DNA from 4 places in the Thalassotalea sp. LPB0316 genome. Region 4 is predicted to be linked to each of the others. Evidence: predicted binding sites of a transcription regulator. Region 4 holds the regulator's gene; each other region holds the start of a gene.

Region 1 (5,326 bases), 1.1 Mb from region 4:
CCATCGGTTAACTTAGCGACAAAGTATTGCTGATGGCCCTTGCAGGCAACTTGCGGTAAGTGGGTTACACAAATAACTTGGGTATTTTTTGCTAACTGCTTTAGCTTTTCACCAACCATGGCGGCAGTTGGGCCACTTATACCAACATCTACTTCATCAAAAATTAGCGCAGGCGAGGTGACTTTGTCAGCCAAAATTACTTGCATCGCCAAGCTAATGCGCGATAACTCACCGCCAGATGCCACTTTGTGCATCGCCTCTTGGGCTTGACCAGGGTTAATGCTAACCAAGAAAACAATTTCATCACTGCCTTGGCCATTAAGTGTTTCTGATGGTTTCTTTGTCACTGCAACACTAAATTGGCCATGTGGCATATTGAGCTCTCGAATACTTTGGGTGATCAATTGGCTTAACTGGCTTGCTGCTACTTGTCTTGACTCATGTAACCTTTGAGCGGCTTCATCATATTCAGCTTTTGTCGCGTCTAATTCTCGATATATTTGCTCTTGCCTTGTATCGTCGCCAGAAATATTGGCTAACGCTTGCTGTAGCTCTTGGTGTTTTACATGCAATGATTCAGGCGCAACTTGATGTTTACGCGCAAGGTTGATTGCACTGGAGTAACGATCTTCAATTAGCTGATACTGCTCAGGATCAAGCTCTAACCTGTCGTGAAAATGGCGTAAATCTTGACAAGCATCTTCAAGCTGGATCAGTGCCTCTTGATAGGTGTTTGATATATTCGCGATATCTTGATCTAGATCGGCATACTGCGATAAACGATCAACACTTTGGCGCAAAACATCAAGGACATTAAATTGCTCATTTTCACTGGTGCCTTCTAAAACAAACAAGCTATCTTGGAGGATACTTTGTGAGTTACTGAATTTTTTATAGTCGTTTTCAAGTGTCTCAAATTCACCTTCTGTAATGGCAAATTCATCGAGCTCCTTAACTTGATATTGAAGTAATTGTTGCTCAGCTTCACGCTGAGTTTGGCTAGCTTTTAAGGTTTCGAGTTCACTACTAAGTGCTGACCACTTCTTCGCATAATAGCTAACGTCATCAAGTAAGTTTTGATGTTTGGCATAACCATCAAGAAGTTTTCTTTGCTCAGTGGCTTTTACGATCAGTTGATGGTCGTGCTGGCCGTGAATGTTGATCAGTAAACGGCCTATTTCACGCAGTTGTGTTAAAGGAACTGGTGAGCCATTTATATAGGCTTTTGAACGACCCTCGCTTGAAATAACTCGGCGCAAAATACAGTCGTCGTCACAGATCAAATCATGCTGTAATAACCACTGTTTGGCATTGGTGTTATTTTTAATGTCAAACGTTGCACTTAAATCGGCTTTGGGCGTGTTTGGCCTCACCACATTAGTGGTTGCGCGATCGCCTAAGCACAAGCCTAAGGCGTCAATGGCAATAGATTTACCTGCGCCGGTCTCCCCAGTAATGGTGGTCATACCCGAGCGCCAGTCTAATTCGAGTTGTTTAACAATAGCAAAATTTGTGATGGTTAATTGCGTTAGCATAGCTTCAAACACCAAAGGCTAAAATTTAATTACTGATAATTTATACAGTATTTTGCTGTTTAGCAATAATGTTTGTTTAATTTTTAATTAATTTTATCGATTTTATAACTAAGTTATTGTTAATAAAGTTAATAAAGTTAATAAAGTCTATTGCCCCAACTCAATTTTGAACGCAGCACTTTTAAATAGTTGTGGTCGGCAGGGTGTATCAGGCGCAATGTGTTTGGACTTTTGCGAATGTAAACTTCATCGCCAGGCATAACGGCAAGAATTACATGACCGTCACAGCTCACTTGCAAGTTTTCGTAGTTTTCATTCGCCAGTACTAGCTTTAATTCACTATCGCCGTCCACCACAATTGGCCGTGAGGTGAGAGTGTGAGGAAACATCGGCACTAATGATAGCGCATTTAAATTAGGTGTTAATATTGGCCCACCAGCAGACATCGAATAAGCAGTTGACCCCGTTGGTGTTGAAATAATTAGGCCATCAGAGCGTTGACTAAACATAAATTTGTTGTCGATATAGACTTCAAATTCAATCATATTGGCGACTTTACCAGCGTGGAGAACCGCTTCGTTCATCGCCGAGTTTGAACTTTTTAGTTTACCGTGGCGATACACTTCAGCTTCAATTAAAAAGCGCTGCTCTGAATAAGACTCACCCGCTAAGATTTGCTTTAATGGTTCAATCACGTTATCGGGTGATAAATCGGTTAAAAAACCCAAGTTACCGCGGTTAACCCCAATCACACCAATGTTGTAACAAGAAAGCACGCGGGCAGCACCTAGCATATAGCCATCGCCACCAATAACGATGGCAAGGTCAGCTCTTTCACCGATATCAACTAGCGATGCGATCACGATATTTTGCAGTGAAATCGTATTTGCAACGGTTTCTTCAATTAACACTTGGTAACCCGCTTGGCTTAAAAACTCACACAAGGTGGTGATTGTTTTTTCTGCGCCCTGGTGATGCGGTTTACCAATCAGGCCTATCGTTTTATACAGTGCTGTCATCTTTTACAAAGGGATCAAGTAGTTGCCTAAAGTACGAAGTGTCGCTCCAATTCCGTCAGTTGTAAAGCGGACATTTTTATAAAAATTTGCTTGAATCCTAAAATCTGATCCCCATAATTAGCAGCAATAGTATTTTTCTTGGAGTTCTCCATGACTAACGAGTCAACGCAAAACGAAGCAGCACAAGACGTTGCAAATAATGAAGAAGTAGTAAACGAAACTGAGCAGGCTGTTGAAGAACAAGCTGTAGAAGTGGACGCTGAAGTACTTAGCCCTGAGCAAGAAAAAATCAACGAGCTAGAGTTAGCGCTTGCAGCCGCGCAAAGCACGGTAGCAGATCAAAAAGACAGTGTGATTCGCGCAAAAGCTGAAGTTGATAATATTCGTCGCCGCGCCGCTCAAGATGTCGACAAAGCGCGTAAATTTGCTTTAGAAAAGTTCGCTGGTGAAATGTTAACAACGGTTGACAACTTAGAGCGTGCTCTTCAAAGCATCGACAAAGAAGACGAAGCACAAAAAGCAATGTACGAAGGTGTTGAGTTGACCTACCAAGGCTTAATTTCCTCACTAGAGAAATCAGGTGTTACGGCAGTTGATCCACAAGACCAACCGTTTAATCCTGAGTTACATCAAGCAATGTCAATGCAAGAAGTACCTGGTGTTGCGCCAAATACCGTGATTGCAGTGATGCAAAAAGGCTATGAATTAAATGGTCGTTTAATTCGCCCTGCAATGGTCATGGTATCAAAAGCACCAGCGGTAGATACGCAAGCGTAATTAACATTTGCACGCAGAACAAGCCGAGCATAGCTCGGCTTTTTTGTCGGTTTAAATGCTAGGTATCAAGAATATTAGCGACATGGCGCTAAAGTTTTTCACCACAATTAAATTTTTACTAAAAATTACAATTTTTTTAAAAAAAACGTTGAAAAGCATTTCGACTGACCCCACTAACTAAATCAACTAAGCAATTTAACTTTTTTAAAGAAATTCGGAGATCCTAAAGATGGGCAAAATTATTGGTATTGACCTAGGGACAACTAACTCATGTGTTGCTGTTTTAGACGGCGACAAAGTACGCGTAATTGAAAATGCTGAAGGCGACCGTACAACTCCTTCAATCATCGCATACACAGACGATGGTGAAACACTTGTTGGTCAACCAGCGAAACGCCAAGCAGTAACCAACCCTAAAAACACGTTATTTGCTATCAAGCGTTTAATTGGTCGTCGCTTTGAAGATAAAGAAGTTCAGCGCGATATTGGCATCATGCCATTTGGTATTGTAAAAGCCGACAACGGCGATGCTTGGGTAGAAGCTAAAGGCGAAAAAATGGCGCCACCACAAGTTTCTGCTGAAGTCTTAAAGAAAATGAAGAAAACGGCTGAAGACTTTCTTGGTGAGAAAGTTACTGAAGCGGTTATCACTGTACCTGCATACTTTAACGACTCTCAACGTCAAGCAACTAAAGACGCTGGTCGTATCGCTGGTTTAGACGTTAAACGTATTATCAACGAGCCTACAGCAGCTGCCCTTGCTTACGGTATGGACAAGCAAAAAGGTGATAAAGTTGTCGCAGTATACGACTTAGGTGGTGGTACATTCGATATCTCAATTATCGAAATTGACGAAATGGACGGCGAGCACACGTTTGAAGTATTAGCGACAAACGGTGACACTCACTTAGGTGGTGAAGATTTCGACAACCGTTTGATCAACTACTTAGTAGACGAGTTCAAGAAAGATTCAGGCATGGATTTAACAAAAGATCCATTAGCAATGCAGCGTTTAAAAGAAGCGGCTGAAAAGGCAAAATGTGAGCTTTCTTCTGCGCAGCAAACTGATGTTAATTTGCCATACATCACTGCTGATGCGTCAGGTCCTAAGCACATGAACATCAAAGTAACACGTGCAAAACTTGAGTCACTTGTTGAAGATATGGTTAAAGCAACGTTAGAGCCGTTAAAAACTGCTTTAGCTGATGCTGACTTATCAACTTCTGACGTTACAGACGTTATCTTAGTTGGTGGTCAAACACGTATGCCATTAGTACAGAAAGTGGTTACTGACTTCTTCGGCAAAGAGCCTCGTAAAGATGTAAACCCTGATGAAGCAGTAGCTTCAGGTGCAGCGGTTCAAGCAGGTGTATTATCAGGTGACGTAACAGACGTTCTATTACTAGACGTTACACCATTATCTCTAGGTATTGAGACAATGGGTGGCGTGATGACTAAAGTTATCGAGAAGAACACAACGATTCCGACTAAGCAATCACAAACGTTCTCAACAGCGGAAGACAACCAAGCGGCAGTAACGGTTCACGTTATTCAAGGTGAGCGTAAGCAAGCGAGTGCGAACAAGTCGTTAGGCCAGTTCAACCTAGAAGGTATTGATCCAGCACCACGCGGTATGCCGCAAATCGAAGTAACATTCGACATCGATGCTGACGGTATCTTACACGTGTCGGCAAAAGACAAGAACACAGGTAAAGAGCAAAAGATCACCATCAAAGCGTCTTCTGGTTTATCAGACGATGAAGTAGAACAAATGGTACGTGACGCAGAAGCAAATGCTGATGCTGATGCTAAGTTCGAAGAGTTAGTCACTGCTCGTAACCAAGCTGACGGCATGGTACACGCAACGAAAACTCAAATTACTGAAGCCGGTGATGACTTACCAGCAGAAGACAAAGAGAAAATCGAGGCGGCAATTAGCGAATTAGAAGTGGCGATTAAAGGCGACGACAAAGACGCAATCGATGCTAAGCAACA
Region 2 (5,326 bases), 1.2 Mb from region 4:
CATTTAATGCCGATCATGAATGGTTTAAAGTTCGTCGAAAATTATTTTTCTCATAATCCCTCGCCTAAACCTGTTATCTTTATGACAACGCAAGATATCAAAGCGGTGGGTCAGCTACCAGAACTCAAGCTCGTTACCGATATTTTTGCCAAACCACTCGATCTTGAGCATCTTGAAATGCGTGTTAAAGAGATTTTATCGTTAAATACAGCCGTTAAAGTGCTATAAAAATAGCGCAAAATCCATTATTCTACGGGTTTTGAAATTTTGACAATCGAACCCATGACTGACAAAAAAATTGCAGTAATCAAGCAAGCTATCCACACAATAGAAAACTATCCTATCGAAGGCGTGATGTTTCGCGACATTACCGGTATTTTAGAAAATGCTGAGGCCTTCAAAACAACCATTGAATTGCTTAAAGAAAAATTTTCTGATCAAGGTTTTACCAAAATTGTCGGTACCGAAGCTCGTGGCTTTTTGTTTGGTGCGCCCCTAGCTATTGAAATGGGGATTGGCTTTGTTCCTGTTCGTAAACCCGGTAAGTTGCCGCGTGCAACGTTTGCTCAAACTTACGATTTAGAGTATGGCCAAGATACCTTAGAGATTCATCAAGACGCCTTATCTGCTGATGACAAAGTGCTAATTATTGACGACTTACTAGCAACGGGTGGCACAATTGAAGCGACAACGAAGTTAATTCGCCAAGTTGGTGCTACAGCTGATTCTGCAGCTTTTGTTATTTCATTACCTGAACTTGGTGGTGAAGAAAAACTTTCTCAATTAGGTTTAAATGTTTATTCTATTCTTCAATACGAAGGTGAGTAGCATTTAATGAGTTATCAAGTTTTAGCGAGAAAATGGCGACCTAAAGACTTTTCACAGTTAATGGGTCAAGAGCATGTTGTAAGTGTACTTTACAATGCGCTTGAGCAAGAGCGATTACATCACGCTTACTTGTTTACTGGCACACGTGGTGTAGGTAAAACAACCATAGCTCGAATTTTCGCTAAAAGCTTGAACTGTGAGCAAGGTATCTCGGCGAATCCTTGTGGTCAATGTGATACCTGTCTCGACATCGATAGTGGCCGCTATATTGATTTATTAGAAATTGACGCAGCCTCGAAAACCAAAGTAGACGACACCCGGGAGATTCTCGATAACGTACAGTATGCGCCTTCTCGCGGACGCTTTAAGGTTTATTTAATCGATGAAGTACACATGCTTTCTCGAAACAGTTTCAACGCCTTATTGAAAACGCTAGAAGAGCCACCTGAGCACGTAAAATTTATTTTAGCGACAACGGATCCCCAAAAACTGCCAATCACCGTGTTATCGCGTTGTTTGCAATTTCATTTAAAAGCGCTAACCGTTGAACAAATAAAACAACAGTTAGCGACAGTATTAGACGCGGAGAATGTTCCTGTAGAGCCAATGGCACTAACGGCTTTAGCTAAAGCTGCGCGTGGCAGTATGCGCGACTGTTTGAGTTTAACCGATCAGGCTATTGCTCAGGGGCGTGGCGCAATAAGCTTTGACAATGTTCAAGCGATGCTTGGTGGTGTCGATCATCAATGGGCGTTTAATATTTTAACTTGTTTGATCAAACAAGATGGACAGGCATTAATGGCGTTATCTCAAGAAATAGCGACCTATGCCCCAAACTACAGCCAAGTGCTGGTCCAGCTTATTCAGTTACTGCATCAAATAGCACTAGCGCAAGTCGTTGGTAATCATTTTGATTATACTGACGAACAAGGTGTATTGTTCGAGAAACTCTGTCAATTGATGAGTGCGGAAGATGTTCAGCTGTTTTATCAAATAGCTTTACAAGGCCGTAAAGACCTATCATTAAGCTTAGATGAGCAAGCTGGTTTTGATATGGTGTTGTTGCGCATGTTAGCGTTTCAACCAATGGCCCGGCCAACGGCTCAGCCTCAAGCCCAACCTATTGATAGTCAAGCTGATATAGCATCATTAAACATGCTAGCAACTCAGGTAGCCAAACCTAATAGCCCTGTACCTCAAGCAACAGCTGAACAGCCAATTGTCGAGCAGGCTGCTTTTGATCAGAAAAGTGTTGAACAAGTAAACAGTGAACAACCTGTAACCGAGTCGTCGGTTGCTAATTCAGATGTAACAGAAAAAGTCGCTACATTAAATTCTGAACAAGCTGAAATACTACAACAGGCAGCGCAACAAGGCTTTGATAGCCAAGTTGAGCAAACTGCCGTTGCAGAAGATCCTGCGCTACAAATACAAAGCGATGAGCCCGCACCATTGGAGAGCGCTCTAGTCACACCAAGCGAATTTACTGATCACGCCGAACAAAGTTTTGAACCAAATAAAGCGCAAAACCAAGAGCCTTCGGAGCTATCAGTATCAGCTCAAAGTACAGCACCTGATACTAATTTATCAGCGGTCACTAGCGAGATCCTTGCGACCCGTAATATGCTACGCAGTCGTAAGAAGGGGTTAGATAAGCCTGAAAAAAAGCTTGATGACGCCAATGAGCGTCAACCAATCCCTGCATTAAATGCGAGTACTGATTTACCTGATGAATCAGCGTTACCTGAGCAGCCTTATTCGCCAGAAATTATTGACCCCGCAACCATTAAAAAAGCTAATCAAGTTGATAAATGGGCTTTTATGATTGATGCGATGGGCTTAAATGGGCGTATCAGGCAGTTGGCAATCAACGCAGTTATCTCTGATAAGTCAGACGATGATAATTTACATTTATTGCTCGATCAAAACACCAAGCATTTACAGAGCGAGTCGGCTCATGAGCAGTTGCAAAGTTTTATCTCTCAGTACTTGAAAAAGCCAGTGACTGTTCATATAGAAGTAATAGAACAAACACAAACTGCGCCGTTTAATATACAAACGGATATTAATGAAAAGCGATTAGACTACGCAATTGAAATCATTAAAAGTGATGAAGTCGTACAACGCTTAACTACAGAATTTCAAGCTCAATTGGATGAAGCGTCAATTCAACCGCGCTAGTTGAGCAATCAATTTTTAAACACAGCGATGCTGTGTCGCTATTTTGGAGAAAGAAAATGATGAAAGGCGGAATGGGCAATTTAATGAAGCAAGCCCAGCAAATGCAAGCGAAGATGCAAAAGGCACAGGAAGAAATTGCTAACATGGAAGTCACTGGTGAAGCTGGTGCCGGTATGGTTAAAGTCACGATGACAGGTAGTCACAGCGTTCGTCGTGTAGAAATTGATGAAAGCCTGATGGAAGACGATAAAGACATGGTTGAAGATCTAGTCGCTGCAGCCTTTAACGACGCTGTTCGCCGTGTTGAAGAAGCCAATAAAGAGAAGATGGGCGCGTTAACGGGCGGTATGCAAATGCCACCTGGTTTTAAAATGCCGTTCTAACTTGTAGTTATATGAAAAAGCCGACTTCTTAGTCGGTTTTTTGTTTTCATTATCTCTTATTCATGAGCAAACGCCGTTTTTAAGTCGCCACTTTTTAAATCTTATTTTCTTATTACTTCATAGCCATAGCGACTAACACGTCGTTAGATCCTCAACGATCCTTGCATGATAAAACACCTGTATATATACTGTACGTGTATACAGGTATTTTATCATGCAACATTTAATAGAAACACTACAAAATAAACAATTGATTTGGCAAGGCAATGCCAAACAAAGCAAGCGCGGTTGTCATTCAACAGGCCATAGTGAGCTCGATAAACAGCTCAATGGCGGCTTTCCTGAATCAGGGATTATTGAGGTTTTATCAGACATTGCTATAGGTGAATTGCGTTTACTCTTACCTACATTAACCGATCAAAGTAACCGGTTATTAGTATTTATAGCGCCACCTGGTGGAGTTAATGGGCACTTTTTATTAAACCAAGGCATAGATCTTAATAAAGTGATTGTCATTTACCCTGAAGATCAAACCAGTGCACTGTGGTCAGCAGAGCAGTGTTTGAAGAGTGGCGCTTGTTATAGTGTGGTCATGTGGGCATATGAAAGCTTAGCGATTCATCAAGTAAAGCGCTTAAAGCTGGCAAGTGAAAAAGGGCAATGCCGACAATTTATGATGCGCCGGCAACGCTGTGAAAGCCTGTCGTTACCGGTTGACTTAAGCATTAGTTTAACTGCTGCTGATAACGGCTTAAATGTTCGAGTAAACAAACAAAAGTTTGCGTGGCCGAGCGCGCTTTTTTCTCTTAGTATGCGGGCAAAGTGGCCCAAGCTTACGAAAACACAGCTTGCCGATAACGTTATTGTCTTTCCTCATACGAAGGTGGGTTAACGTGTATGTCACTGTGGCTTTATTTACATTTTCCTGCGCTACAGCTTGATAGCTTATTTGGCGATGAAACGTTACCGGTAGCGATTGTTGATAGTAAAGCGAGTACGGTTGTTCAATGTAATGTGCTGGCAGTACGCTCTGGTATTAAGTTAGGCATGGGATTAGGTGTTGCGGCGACTCTGTGTCATCAATTACAGGTCCACCCATATCAAGAGCAATATGAGCGAGATAAGTTAAAGCAAATAGCGAACTGGCTGTATTTAGTGACGGCTGATATTAGCTTGTTCGAGCCTGATGGCTTGTTGATAAAAGTGAGCGATATGTTGAGTTTATATCCGAATCTAACAACCTATTGGCAAGCGGTTCAGGAGCATTTAAATAAGCTAGGTGTTCGTTATTATTACGCTAGTGCTTATTCTGTTTATGGTGCTCGTTTATTGGCACGAGCGCATGAAAATAACATCCTAGACGATAAGCAACAGCTAGCTCAGAGTATAGGCAGCTATAGCCTTGAAGCGACTGATTTACCGAGTAAAACGGTCATTAACTTACGGCGAGTTGGCATACAAACAATTGCTGATCTACAGCGTTTAGCGCTAGCTGATATTGGTAAGCGATTTGGTCTAGATATCGTCACTTATATCGGTAAATTAACAGGACAATTAAAGCACCCGGTTGAATATTATCACCCACCTGAGCAGTTCCTGCATTATCTTGAATTACTCTATGAAATGAGTAACCTCGATTGGCTTAAAAAGCCGTTATCGAAAGTGTATAGCTTACTTGAAACTTTTCTGCGTATGCGCAATAAGCACGCAAGAGAGCTTATTGTTACCTTGCATCTACGCGATAAAGCCGACCAAAGCCTTACTGTGGCAGCAGGGCAGGGTGAATATAAAGCGGATAAATGGCTAACCTTAACCTTGTTAAGGTTTGAATCACTAACACTACAAGCCCCAGTTGTTGGTATTACGGTTCAAGCTAAGCACCTGATCCATAGTGTGGTTGAAAAAAATGATTTATTTGTTGGTCGGCAAGGCGA
Region 3 (5,326 bases), 940 kb from region 4:
GTTTGGCGGCGGATGACCTAGTCAAAAAAATCGAGACGCCAAACGTCGTTTGCATTCTGGCCTGAACTCGCCAAACGGTTTGTATCTTCATGACGATACGTCTTTTTAGGCGTTTTTAAGTGAAATCGGGCTGTATCCCTTGTCAGGTATGGGATTGCGCGAGTTGATTTATATCGAGACGCCAAACAGTGATTGTTACGGCAGTTTCACGTTTGGCGTTTCGATCCAAAAGCCAAACGGATAGTGGTTTTGGCTTTTGAGGTTAATTGGATGGGAAAATTGGTTTGGTAGAAATCGTCAATGAACAATGGAAAGCAGAGGTATCAGATTTACTTCAGCAAGAAACGGACAGGCTAAAAGCGCTGGCACGAACTGAAGTTGATGACTTTTGGGTTACCCATTACAAGGTTCGAGAGAATGAGCCCTTTAAAGACTGGGGCCTGCTTGGTGTCCGTATCAGAGACTTTAAGTATGGCTTTGGCATAGAGTGGTACATCAACAGTTTTCACGGTCAACGAGGCAAGCGCGTGGTCTTTAGCAAGGGACTGCGTATTTCAAAGACGAAGCTGAGATACTCATTTTTGGACTGCCAAGGTCTAGCCAAAGAATGGGAGTTAGCGCTGGCCATGGAGAAAGAAGAATTCTTCAGTGATATTCGACGCCAAGTTGATAAGCTCAACATGCTGCGTCGCAGAGTGAATGCCTATTGAGTTAACTGCGCTACTTCACTCGCGGCAACTGGTCCCAGCGTGTTGTGTAGGCGGGAGACAAATGCTCTCGCTTCATCGACCAATCTTTCTTCGTTCCTTGTCCAGCAAAGAAAACCTTTCCGGCACCACTTTGGTTAATGGTGTCCAATACAGACATTAACTGTTGGCTATTAGAGCGGGTCGATACGTCATCGAATAGTCCTGGTTGAAACATGCCTGGATCGTAAAAGTCAGACAGCATGACGCCCGCTTTGGCATAACGAAAACCATCCTTCCAAATTCGCTTGAGTAAGTGATTGGCCAGCTCGATAAAATCCCGCGTATCGCAACTGGGGATTAGCAATTCACCCGATGCAGAGTTGCTGTACTGCGGCTCGTTGTCCTTAAAGGGGCTGGTACGTATAAACACGGTCAGCACTTTGGCTTGCTGCTGTTCTTTGCGAAGCTTCTCAGTGGCGCGGGTTGCGTATTCGCATACGGCTTCACGTAACAATTCAAAGTGCGTCACTTTTACGCCAAATGAACGGCTACAGACGATTTGGTTCTTGATTGGCGGGATCTCTTCTAGTTCAATGCACGACTCACCATTGAGTTCTCTGACGGTTCTTTCTAAAACCACCGAGAACTGGTCTCTGATGGCTCTAGGAGAGGCATTGGCTAGGTCTAAGGCTGTGGTGATACCCAACGCATTTAAACGCTTAGAAAGCCGTCTACCAACGCCCCAAACATCATCAACCGGGACTAATGCGAGCAATCGACGTTGCCGATCTGGATTGGTCAGGTCTACAACCCCCTGAGTGGCTGGATATTTTTTGGCGGCATGGTTTGCCAGTTTGGCGAGTGTTTTTGTCGGTGCAATGCCTACACAGACGGTGATCCCAATCCAGTGGCCTATGCGCTCTCGCACTTGTTGTCCGAACTCGACAAGGGATATGGCAGACTCAATACCGGTTAAATCCAGAAACGCTTCGTCAATGGAGTAGACCTCTACTCGTGGTGCCATCTCCTCCAAAGTGCGCATCACTCGACTGCTCAAATCTGCGTACAGCGCGTAATTGGACGAGAATGCCAAAATGCCATGGCGCTGCATTTCAGCTTTGATCTGAAAGACGGGTACGCCCATTTTTATACCGAGTAACTTAGCTTCACGTGAGCGTGCAACCACGCAGCCGTCATTGTTAGACAGCACCACAACCGGCGTATCTTTTAAATCAGGACGAAACAGCTTCTCACAACTGGCGTAAAAATTGTTGCAGTCCACCAAGGCAAATACAGGCATGGGATACTCACGACTTGCGGCGCATGTTTCGCACCACATTGGTGACCACACCAAATATCTCTAACTCTGTCCCTTCAGGAATATGAATGGGCTCATACACCTGGTTTCTTGGGAGCAGCATGACGCACGGCCTTAGTTGAAGCTCCTTTACCGTGAGTTCACCATGGATACCAGCGATGACAATGTCACCGTGTTCTGCTTGGACAGAGCGATCAACCACCAAAATATCATCTGGGTGAATCCCGGCATCAATCATTGAATCACCTTCAACACGCACAAAGAACGTTGCAGCTGGTCGCTTGATGCACAGCTCGTTGAGGTCGAGCGTTTGCTCAACATAATCCTGCGCTGGGGAGGGAAAACCAGCAGAAACACGTTCCATGAACAATGGAATACGAAGGCGCTTGGCTTTGATGAAGGCAAGTGCGCCGCTACGGCCTATCAGCGAGACACTCATGACGAACCTCGAAAAATCACAATTGATACTGTTTGTTTATACAGTATCTAATGCTATGCTGATTTCTACAAGTAAAATTGTAGGTAAAACTGTAGTTGTTCGAGCAAGACGCTGTGTTGTCGGTGATTTATTTTTTGTGTTGAAAAACTAGATGTGGGGGATCGCTCGCCCTCGTCAAAGCCTGCAAGGCTTGGACAATACTGCTTCTGCCTACTGCTCTTGTTTCTGTTACTGATCCTGTTACTGCTACTGGTTAACGCATGGGTCAAGTAACCGTCAGACAAGGCTTGTTGAACCCTTTGCAAAGGGTTTAAAAACAGTTAGTAAAATTCTGCTTCGTATTGAATTTACTGGCTTAAAGCGAAGTTAGGAGCACCATTAAAATGCTCAGTCGAACTCGGTTCAAGCCTTTTGCAACCGTTTGAAAAGGGGTTGGCTAAGCCATACGTAAAGGGTATCGGTAAGGGTTACCTAAAGGGTTTAGCTAAGGCTTTCTGAAAGGCTTAGCCAAAGCCTTCATACATGGGTTCACCCAGTAGAAAGATTAAAAAAACGCTTAGGTATCCAAGGTGCATTTAGAAAAACCTGTGGCACAGTGAAATCACCTAAAGCGAACAATAGAATTGAAGAGGAACCATCAATGACAAGAGCCCCTGCGCCATTTCCGCTAGAGCGCCTCACGGATATCCCAGAAAGACCAGAAGATTTTAGATTGCTGGAGCGTATTCCATTAACCCGTGAGCCGCAGTCCTGGCCACTTGAACTTTCTCCTATGGTCGGTGATGAACAGCCAATGGTGCTGCTCGATACAGAGACAACCGGACTGTCTGCCGATGATGAGTCCATTATTGAGCTTGGTATGGTTAAGGTGCTTTACAGCCCCTCTGCTCAGCGGATTGTGTCGATTGTTGATGTGATCAGCCTGTATGAAGATCCCGGCAAGCCAATCCCCGAGCTGATTACCGAGTTAACCGGCATCACCGATGAGATGGTGCAAGGCCAGCGCATTGATGATGCTCTGGTAGCGAGTTGGTTATCCGATGATCCGCTGGTGGTTGCGCACAATGCACAGTTTGATCGTCCTTTCTTTGAAAAGCGTTTTGCTGCATTAGGACATCTATCTTGGGCCTGTTCAGCCAGTGGAATAGATTGGAAGGCGCTGGGTTTTGAAAGTCGAAAGCTTGAGTACCTGCTGCTTCGCTTAGGTTGGTTCTATGAAGGACACCGAGCTGCAACCGATTGTTTGGCGATGGCCTGGTTGTTTCATTTGTTGCCCGAGTCCGTTGCAAACTTGTTGTCTGAAGCAGACAGGCGAACTGTGTTAGTTCGTGCGTTTGGTGCGCCGTTTGACGTAAAGGACTATTTAAAAGAGCGTGGTTACCGCTGGCATGACGGTGTTAAAGGTGCCAACAAACATTGGTGGCGCGAAATCAGCGAAGACGAGTTGCCGCAGGAACAAACTTACCTGGATGATTTGTATCATCGTGGCTCAGAACATGCCCACTATGACTACAAAGATGCCCGCAATCGATTTAAAGCTTTGTAGCTCTCTACAAGGCAAGCCTTGCATATTTGAAAACCTCTGGAAAATGGAAAGTGAACTCATGGTTTAACCAACAAGAGGAATCTTTCCATGTACCAAGACACCTACATTGAATACTGGGGCGAAATCTTCGTCTCTGCCCGCATCATTGAATTTGGCATCACGTTCGAGCGCTTTCTTAAAGATCCATGGAAGCACTTGATGTCCTGTGGCCAAGAGTCTGCCCCAGACGCGATTGCTGAAGGAATGCTGCCATTGCTACCAGCCCAGGCAGAAGTTGCTAGGCGTGTTCGGGAAAGTGAGCAACGAGCCCTGATGTCCACGAACTCGGAAAAAGGGAAGTCTCAAAGCAGTAACATCGTGGTGCCACTGGTTCGGGTAGCGCATTGATAGCGGCTATCAGCAATGACACGAAACAAGGCCTTCACGCCCATAACTGAGCGGCAATTGCAATCAAGATCAAAAAGTTGCCGCTTAGTCTTCCCTACAAAATAATTTGTGATAGGATGATACCTAATAAAATTAATTAGGTTGAAGCCTATTCAGTGTTTTATGGCCATCTGTCCAGCTTCAACCGGTAGAGATTGATTAGTCATTGCGGATAAAGAGCAGCATTGAGTGACGCTTTTCAATGTGATTACGCGATGTCGGTCCGTATTTTATAAACAGAGTTTTAAGAATCTGGTTGAATTGGATAAACAAGACGCATGACAAATGATGGTCTGAAACAAACGGTAGTGGCGAAGTCAGATAGGCTTTCGCAGATAGCGCAGTTGCCACAAGCAACCAGGGATCGCATTGCCCACATCGATTTCACCTTATTGTTTAAGGGCGAAGCGGTGCGGGCGGATTTAGTCGATCGCTTCAGTATAGCCGCCGCACAAGCAACGAAAGACTTCACCATGTACAGAGAGCTTGCGCCAGGCAACATTGAGTATGACCAAAAGCTCAAGTTGCACAAGCGCGGTGAAGCATTTGAGCCCTTGTTCGACTACGACGTTGTGAGAACGCTGGCAACCATTAGCCAAGGGTACGGCGATGGCTTTACTGGAAAGGTAAAACCACCTCTTGCGTGTGAAGCGCCTTATCACCTTAACAAGCCGAGCTTATCGATAGTAGCGAAAGTCACCGAGGCCATACACAAAGGCAAAGCCTTGCGTATCACCTATGTATCGTTATCGAGCGGTGAAACCACGCGTGAAATTGTGCCGCATACGCTGGTAGACAATGGCCTGCGTTGGCACGTTCGTGGTTATGACCGCAAGCATAATGAGTTCCGTGACTTTGTGCTTACCCGAATTAAAGCAGCGGTTGTGCTTGAGGATTCGAGGTTGTCT
Region 4 (5,326 bases):
TGACCATCGCCATCGCTCCGCCTGTTAAAAACATAATAAACGAGAACCATAGGTACATTGACCCGATGTCTTTGTGGTTCGTGGTAAATAACCAACGCTTTAAGCCCGTCATTTTGTGGTCGTGATGTTCGCCGTCGTGATTGTCGTGCGAATCATGAATTGCTTCTGTTGTCATTATTCGAACTCCTTATTTGCCACTTACAGCATCAACATCTGCTGGTTGCACTAAATCACCGCTGTCGTTACCCCAAGCATTTCGCTCAAAAGTCACTACCGCTGCGATTTGGGTTTTAGTTAATACACCTAGGAAACCTTGCATTGCTGGATTCTTCGTGCTGCCTTTCACAACCATGTCGATATGTGCATTAACATCACCTGTGATGTACGGGCTCTTAATTAATGATGGAAATGCTGGTGGCATACCAACACCGCCTGGCTGATGACAAGCAATACAAGCGCTGTTGTACACCTGCTCACCCATCGCCATCATTTCATCCATAGAATATTGTTTAGTTAAATCTTCTGCTGGGGCCGCTTCTTCGACAACTTGTGCCGCAGCTTGTGATGCTGCGTCTGTCATGTTATCAACAGTACCACTTGCTCCCGCGCCACCTTTAATTTTGGCAACGTCAGCTGCTTGTACAGCATCGCCCGTGTTATTACCCCAAGCATTTCGCTCATAAGTAACAACAGCAGCAATTTCTTTTGCACTTAACTGTTTGCCATAACCTTGCATACCTGTGCCAGCAATACCGTTAACGACAACATCAATATGGTTATCAACAGCGCCGGTCGTTGCTACTGCGCTACCTTTAAGCGCAGGGAAAGCCGGTGGTAAACCTTCACCATTAGGTTGGTGACATGCCGCACAGTGGGCAGTGTAGGTGGTTTCACCTAAGCTCATTAACTCATCCATTGATAGTGATGCGCTCAAAGAGGCTTGTTCAGCAGCTTTGCGTTCAGCAATTAATGTTTTTTGATCTTTAAGCCACTGGGCATAACCCTCTTCGGTTTTCACTTCAACAACAACGGGCATATAGCCGTGATCTTTACCACACAGCTCAGCACATTGGCCGCGGTATATGCCCGGTTCATCGACGATTGTCCACGCTTCATTGATAAAGCCCGGGTTGGCGTCTTGCTTGACGGCAAACGCAGGCACCCACCACGAGTGAATAACATCGTCTGAGGTGATCAAAAATCTCACTTTTTTATTAACGGGAATAACGAGGTGATTATCAACTTCCAACAAATAGTTTTCACTTTTTGGCGCGTTGCCAACACGGTTGTCAAACTGGTCTCTTGGTGTCGTTAATACAGAGAAAAACTCAATGTCTTGGTCAAAGTATTTGTAGTGCCATTTCCATTGCGAACCAGTAATTTGAATGGTGATATCTGAATTTGAGTTATCTTCCATTTTAATTAAGGTAGAGGTTGCCGGAATGGCCATGGCAACCAATATAACAATGGGTATTGCCGTCCAAAGAATTTCAATTTTGGTACTTTCGTGAAAGGTTGCTGGCTTGACGCCTTTAGATTTTCGATGAAAGAACATCGACCAGAACATCGCACCAAATACGATGATACCTATTGCCGTACATATATACATAACGAACATATGTAGGTCGTATACTTCTTGACTGACGGCCGTTACACCTTTGGTAAGGTTTAATTGGCTATCTGCCCAAGCTGAACTGGAAAGTATGCTTCCCAACAACAGCCAACCCAGGTTACGTCTTTTCACTCGACATCCCTCCCTCTTTTTTTAAAGCAAGAAACAGCCCTCAGTTTGAAGCGTAAAACACAGATCACTGTTGCTAAGTTCTGCTTATTTATTATTTTCTGGGTGACGCAATAGAATTGTTAGCGCGATTGCGTCGATCTTATAGTTGTAATAACGATTAATTTTTGGGTGTTTTCTAATCTAGAATTACTTAATTTTTAATCAAGGTCTAGCGTTTTTTTTCGAAAGGATTAAAAAAAGTTTAATAATTTCAGTGGAGTAACTACTCTAATGTGGGTTTTGTGAGGTGTTTAATATTTAGTCGTGTTTTGGTGGGTTAAAAGGCAATTAAGATACAAAAAAGCCAACACTGTGGTTGGCTTGTTGCATTATATTTATTATGTAGTGTTAATTTAAGCTTGTTACATCCAGTCGGCGTTTCTAACTACACCAACTGCTAACCCTTCAATGTGAAATGCTTGGTGAGCTAAGTCGACTTTAATTGGGGCAAAGTCTTCATTTTCAGCGTGTAAGTAGACAATATTTCCTTCGCGTTTAAAGCGTTTGACGGTTACGTCGTCTTCTACCCGAGCAACAATGACTTGACCATTTTTTACATCTTGAGTGGTATGAACGGCGAGTAAATCACCATCGAGAATACCTATGTCTTTCATGCTTTCACCATTAACACGAAGTAGGTAATCTGCACTTGGGTGAAATAAATTCCCATCAATTTTGTAGGTATCTTCAACGTGCGCTTGCGCTAAAATTGGTTCACCAGCGGCGACTCGGCCAATTAATGGTAATCCTTCTTCTTCAATGAACTCGTCAGCTAATCGAATACCGCGGGACGTGCCAGGTAACATTTCGATGTAGCCCTTTTTGGCGAGCGCTTTTAAGTGCTCTTCTGCTGCATTAGCTGATCTAAAACCAAAGTGTTCAGCGATTTCCGCGCGCGTTGGCGGCATACCGGTGGCGTTTATCGACTCTTTGATCAACTCAAAGATCTCACTTTGTCTCTTTGTTAACTCGCGCATATTAACCTGTTGTTTCGTACAGTGGTGTATTTATTGTCAGTATATAGCCCAAAATGGCAAACGCAAGCTTAAATGTTGAGTTACAACATAAAGTTGTAATCATCGAGCGATCCTGTGGCATCAAGCTCAATCGCTTTTTGTCGTTCATCTTCCGTTAAAATGTTTACAAAAGGCGTGTTTCTGCGCAATTTTCGCATTCGCTTGTCGTACTCGATCACGCCTTGATAAAAGGCATCGGGATCGTTTGGGGCAATATCGAGCAAACTAAACCAGGTTAAATAAGCACCATATCCCATGCGGCCGTCTTCGCGTTTTTGCTCTAGCGTAGCTTTGACTTGTTCAATTAATTCAGGTTTAGCCAATACTTTCTTCGCCATGGCCTTGTGGATCGCTAAGATTTGCTTATCGATAAAATCATCGCGAATAGTGGTTTTCTTGATTTGGTATGGCTTTTGTCGTCTCGATCTACTTCGGAAAGTCATCAGTACAAACAACTATAAGTATATGTGTCTAGTGCAAGTATATTTAACGAAAGCTTCTTTAGGCAAGCTTTGCTTGACATATTATGTCTAATGGGTAAGGATACCAATCATGTAGTTGCAAGGATGTAGACAAATGTTAGATTTTTTATTCTTAGATTTTAATACCTTATATACTGTCGCATTAGTAATAGTTGCCGTCATTGGCTTATTAGAGGGCTTGGGTATTTTACTAGGGATTAGCTTAGTCAATCTTTTTGACGACCTTCTACCGATAGACATTAACCTTGATGCTGATATATCTCAGACAGGATTGTCAAAACTATTGAGCTGGTTGTGTATCAATAAATTACCCGTGCTAGTTTGGCTGATCGTGATTCTAACTTCCTTTAGTATTGCTGGCCTTTCGCTAAATTATTTTTCTATTCAATTTTCTGACGAAGTGCTACCGAAATGGTTAGCTTTTGTACTTGCTTCTGCCTCCTCTATATTTTTAACAAAATGGTTAGCTAAACCATTAGCTAGGCTAATGCCAAAGAATGAATCGAGTGCGGTATCTGTTGATAGCTTAAATGGCTTAATTGGCACTGTTACTTTAGGTAAAGCATCGAAAAATAATCCAGCAGAAGCCGTTGTTCAAGATAGCTTCAACCAAAAGCATTATGTTCTGGTGGCACCGGAATTGGATGGTCAAATTTTTAATCAGGGAGAGCAAATCATCTTGGTCGAAAAGACTGAGAATCATTGGTTAGCAATTCCATTTAAATAAACTGTAGTACTAAGGAAAAAATAATATGAATGAGATCAATATGGATGGCTCAAATACCCAGTTCATTTTAATTATGGCTGGTGTCGTTGTTTTCGCGTTTTTTACCATTGGCTTAATCTTTGCCAAACTTTACGTCAGGGCGACTAAAGAAATCGCTTTTGTTCGAACGGGCTTAGGTGGAGAGAAAGTAGTGAAGGATGGCGGCGCCATTTGTTTGCCAGTGCTTCATGAAACTATTCCAGTCAATATGAATACCCTGCGCATCGAAGTAGAAAAAACACAAAAGGATGCTTTGATAACAAAAGATCGTATGCGTGTTGACGTTAAAGCCGACTTTTATCTGCGAGTTGCTCCACATCAAGAAGGTATTTCAATGGCAGCTCAAACATTAGGTACAAGAACAACGCGAGTTGACGAGCTTAAAAAGTTAATGGAATCGAAATTTGTTGACGTTCTACGTGCGGTTGCGGCAGAAATGTCAATGACAGAAATGCATGAACAACGCGCAGACTTCGTACAAAAAGTACAGCAAAACGTAGCTAACGATCTTGAAAAAAACGGTCTCGAACTTGAATCAGTATCACTAACCGGCTTTGATCAAACCGATTTACAGTTTTTCAATGACAATAATGCGTTTGATGCCGAAGGTCGAGCTCGTTTGGCAAAAATTATTGAGGAAAAGCGCAAAGAAACTAACGATATAGAACAAGATAATCGTATTCTAATTGAACGTCGTAATTTAGAAGCTGAACGCCAAGCACTTGAAATTAAGAAAGAAGAAGAGGAAGCAAGATTAGCGCAGACGCAAATTCTTGAATTTAAACGGGCAGAGCAAAAAGCAGAAATTGCAAAAACACGTGAAATGAAAGAAAAAGAAGAGCGCGAAGCAGAAATTGCTAAACAGCGTGCAATTGAATCTGCTGAAATTGAAAAATCGAAAGATATAGAAACGCGAGAAATAGCCAAGAAAAAAGCGCTTGAAGAAGCAAGAATTCAGCAACAAAGAGATATTGAAGTTGCTGAACAAGAAAAGCAAATAGCAGTTGCTGAAAAATCTGAAGAAGAGTCTGCTGCTCGAGCTAAAGCTGCAGAAGCAGAAAAGGAAAAAGTTGAAAAAGAAGAAGCTGTTGTTACTGCTAAGCATGTCGCCGAAGCGAATCGTCGTAAAGAAATAGAAGTGATTGATGCTAAAAAGGAAGCGGAGCGAGATGCTGTAGGTGTTACTGTTCAAGCTGAAGCGGAAAAGCAAGCTGCTGAAGATAAGGCCACTGCAATTCTAACTGAAGCAAAAGCTGATGCGGATGCCAAGAAGCTGAAG

The links. Region 4 encodes LexA, which represses DNA repair genes until DNA is damaged. Its sites were predicted from a motif close to TACTGTATNNNNATACAGTA; they were not measured.
Region 1: recN (DNA repair protein RecN) is a predicted target of LexA. The motif match lies at 1,566-1,585, and genes of this name have one in related genera.
Region 2: imuA (translesion DNA synthesis-associated protein ImuA) is a predicted target of LexA. The motif match lies at 3,579-3,598, and genes of this name have one in related genera.
Region 3: umuD (translesion error-prone DNA polymerase V autoproteolytic subunit) is a predicted target of LexA. The motif match lies at 2,473-2,492, and genes of this name have one in related genera.

Annotation. Positions count from the first base shown of each region.
Region 1 is NZ_CP062946.1:2,989,272-2,994,597, reverse strand. It holds gene recN (DNA repair protein RecN) at 1-1,535, opposite strand, end outside; gene nadK (NAD(+) kinase) at 1,673-2,554, opposite strand; gene grpE (nucleotide exchange factor GrpE) at 2,705-3,331, shown strand; gene dnaK (molecular chaperone DnaK) at 3,561-5,326, shown strand, end outside.
Region 2 is NZ_CP062946.1:1,744,029-1,749,354, forward strand. It holds gene LP316_RS07745 (two-component system response regulator) at 1-228, shown strand, start outside; gene apt (adenine phosphoribosyltransferase) at 283-828, shown strand; gene dnaX (DNA polymerase III subunit gamma/tau) at 835-3,009, shown strand; gene LP316_RS07760 (YbaB/EbfC family nucleoid-associated protein) at 3,066-3,392, shown strand; gene imuA (translesion DNA synthesis-associated protein ImuA) at 3,607-4,284, shown strand; gene LP316_RS07770 (Y-family DNA polymerase) at 4,290-5,326, shown strand, end outside.
Region 3 is NZ_CP062946.1:3,173,999-3,179,324, forward strand. It holds gene mobI (conjugative transfer protein MobI(A/C)) at 267-710, shown strand; gene umuC (translesion error-prone DNA polymerase V subunit UmuC) at 721-1,989, opposite strand; gene umuD (translesion error-prone DNA polymerase V autoproteolytic subunit) at 1,997-2,446, opposite strand; gene LP316_RS14325 (3'-5' exonuclease) at 3,087-3,992, shown strand; gene LP316_RS14330 (hypothetical protein) at 4,080-4,379, shown strand; gene LP316_RS14335 (WYL domain-containing protein) at 4,697-5,326, shown strand, end outside.
Region 4 is NZ_CP062946.1:568,205-573,530, reverse strand. It holds gene ctaD (cytochrome c oxidase subunit I) at 1-175, opposite strand, end outside; gene coxB (cytochrome c oxidase subunit II) at 188-1,744, opposite strand; gene lexA (transcriptional repressor LexA) at 2,146-2,760, opposite strand; gene LP316_RS02550 (hypothetical protein) at 2,841-3,242, opposite strand; gene LP316_RS02545 (YqiJ family protein) at 3,376-4,008, shown strand; gene LP316_RS02540 (flotillin family protein) at 4,034-5,326, shown strand, end outside.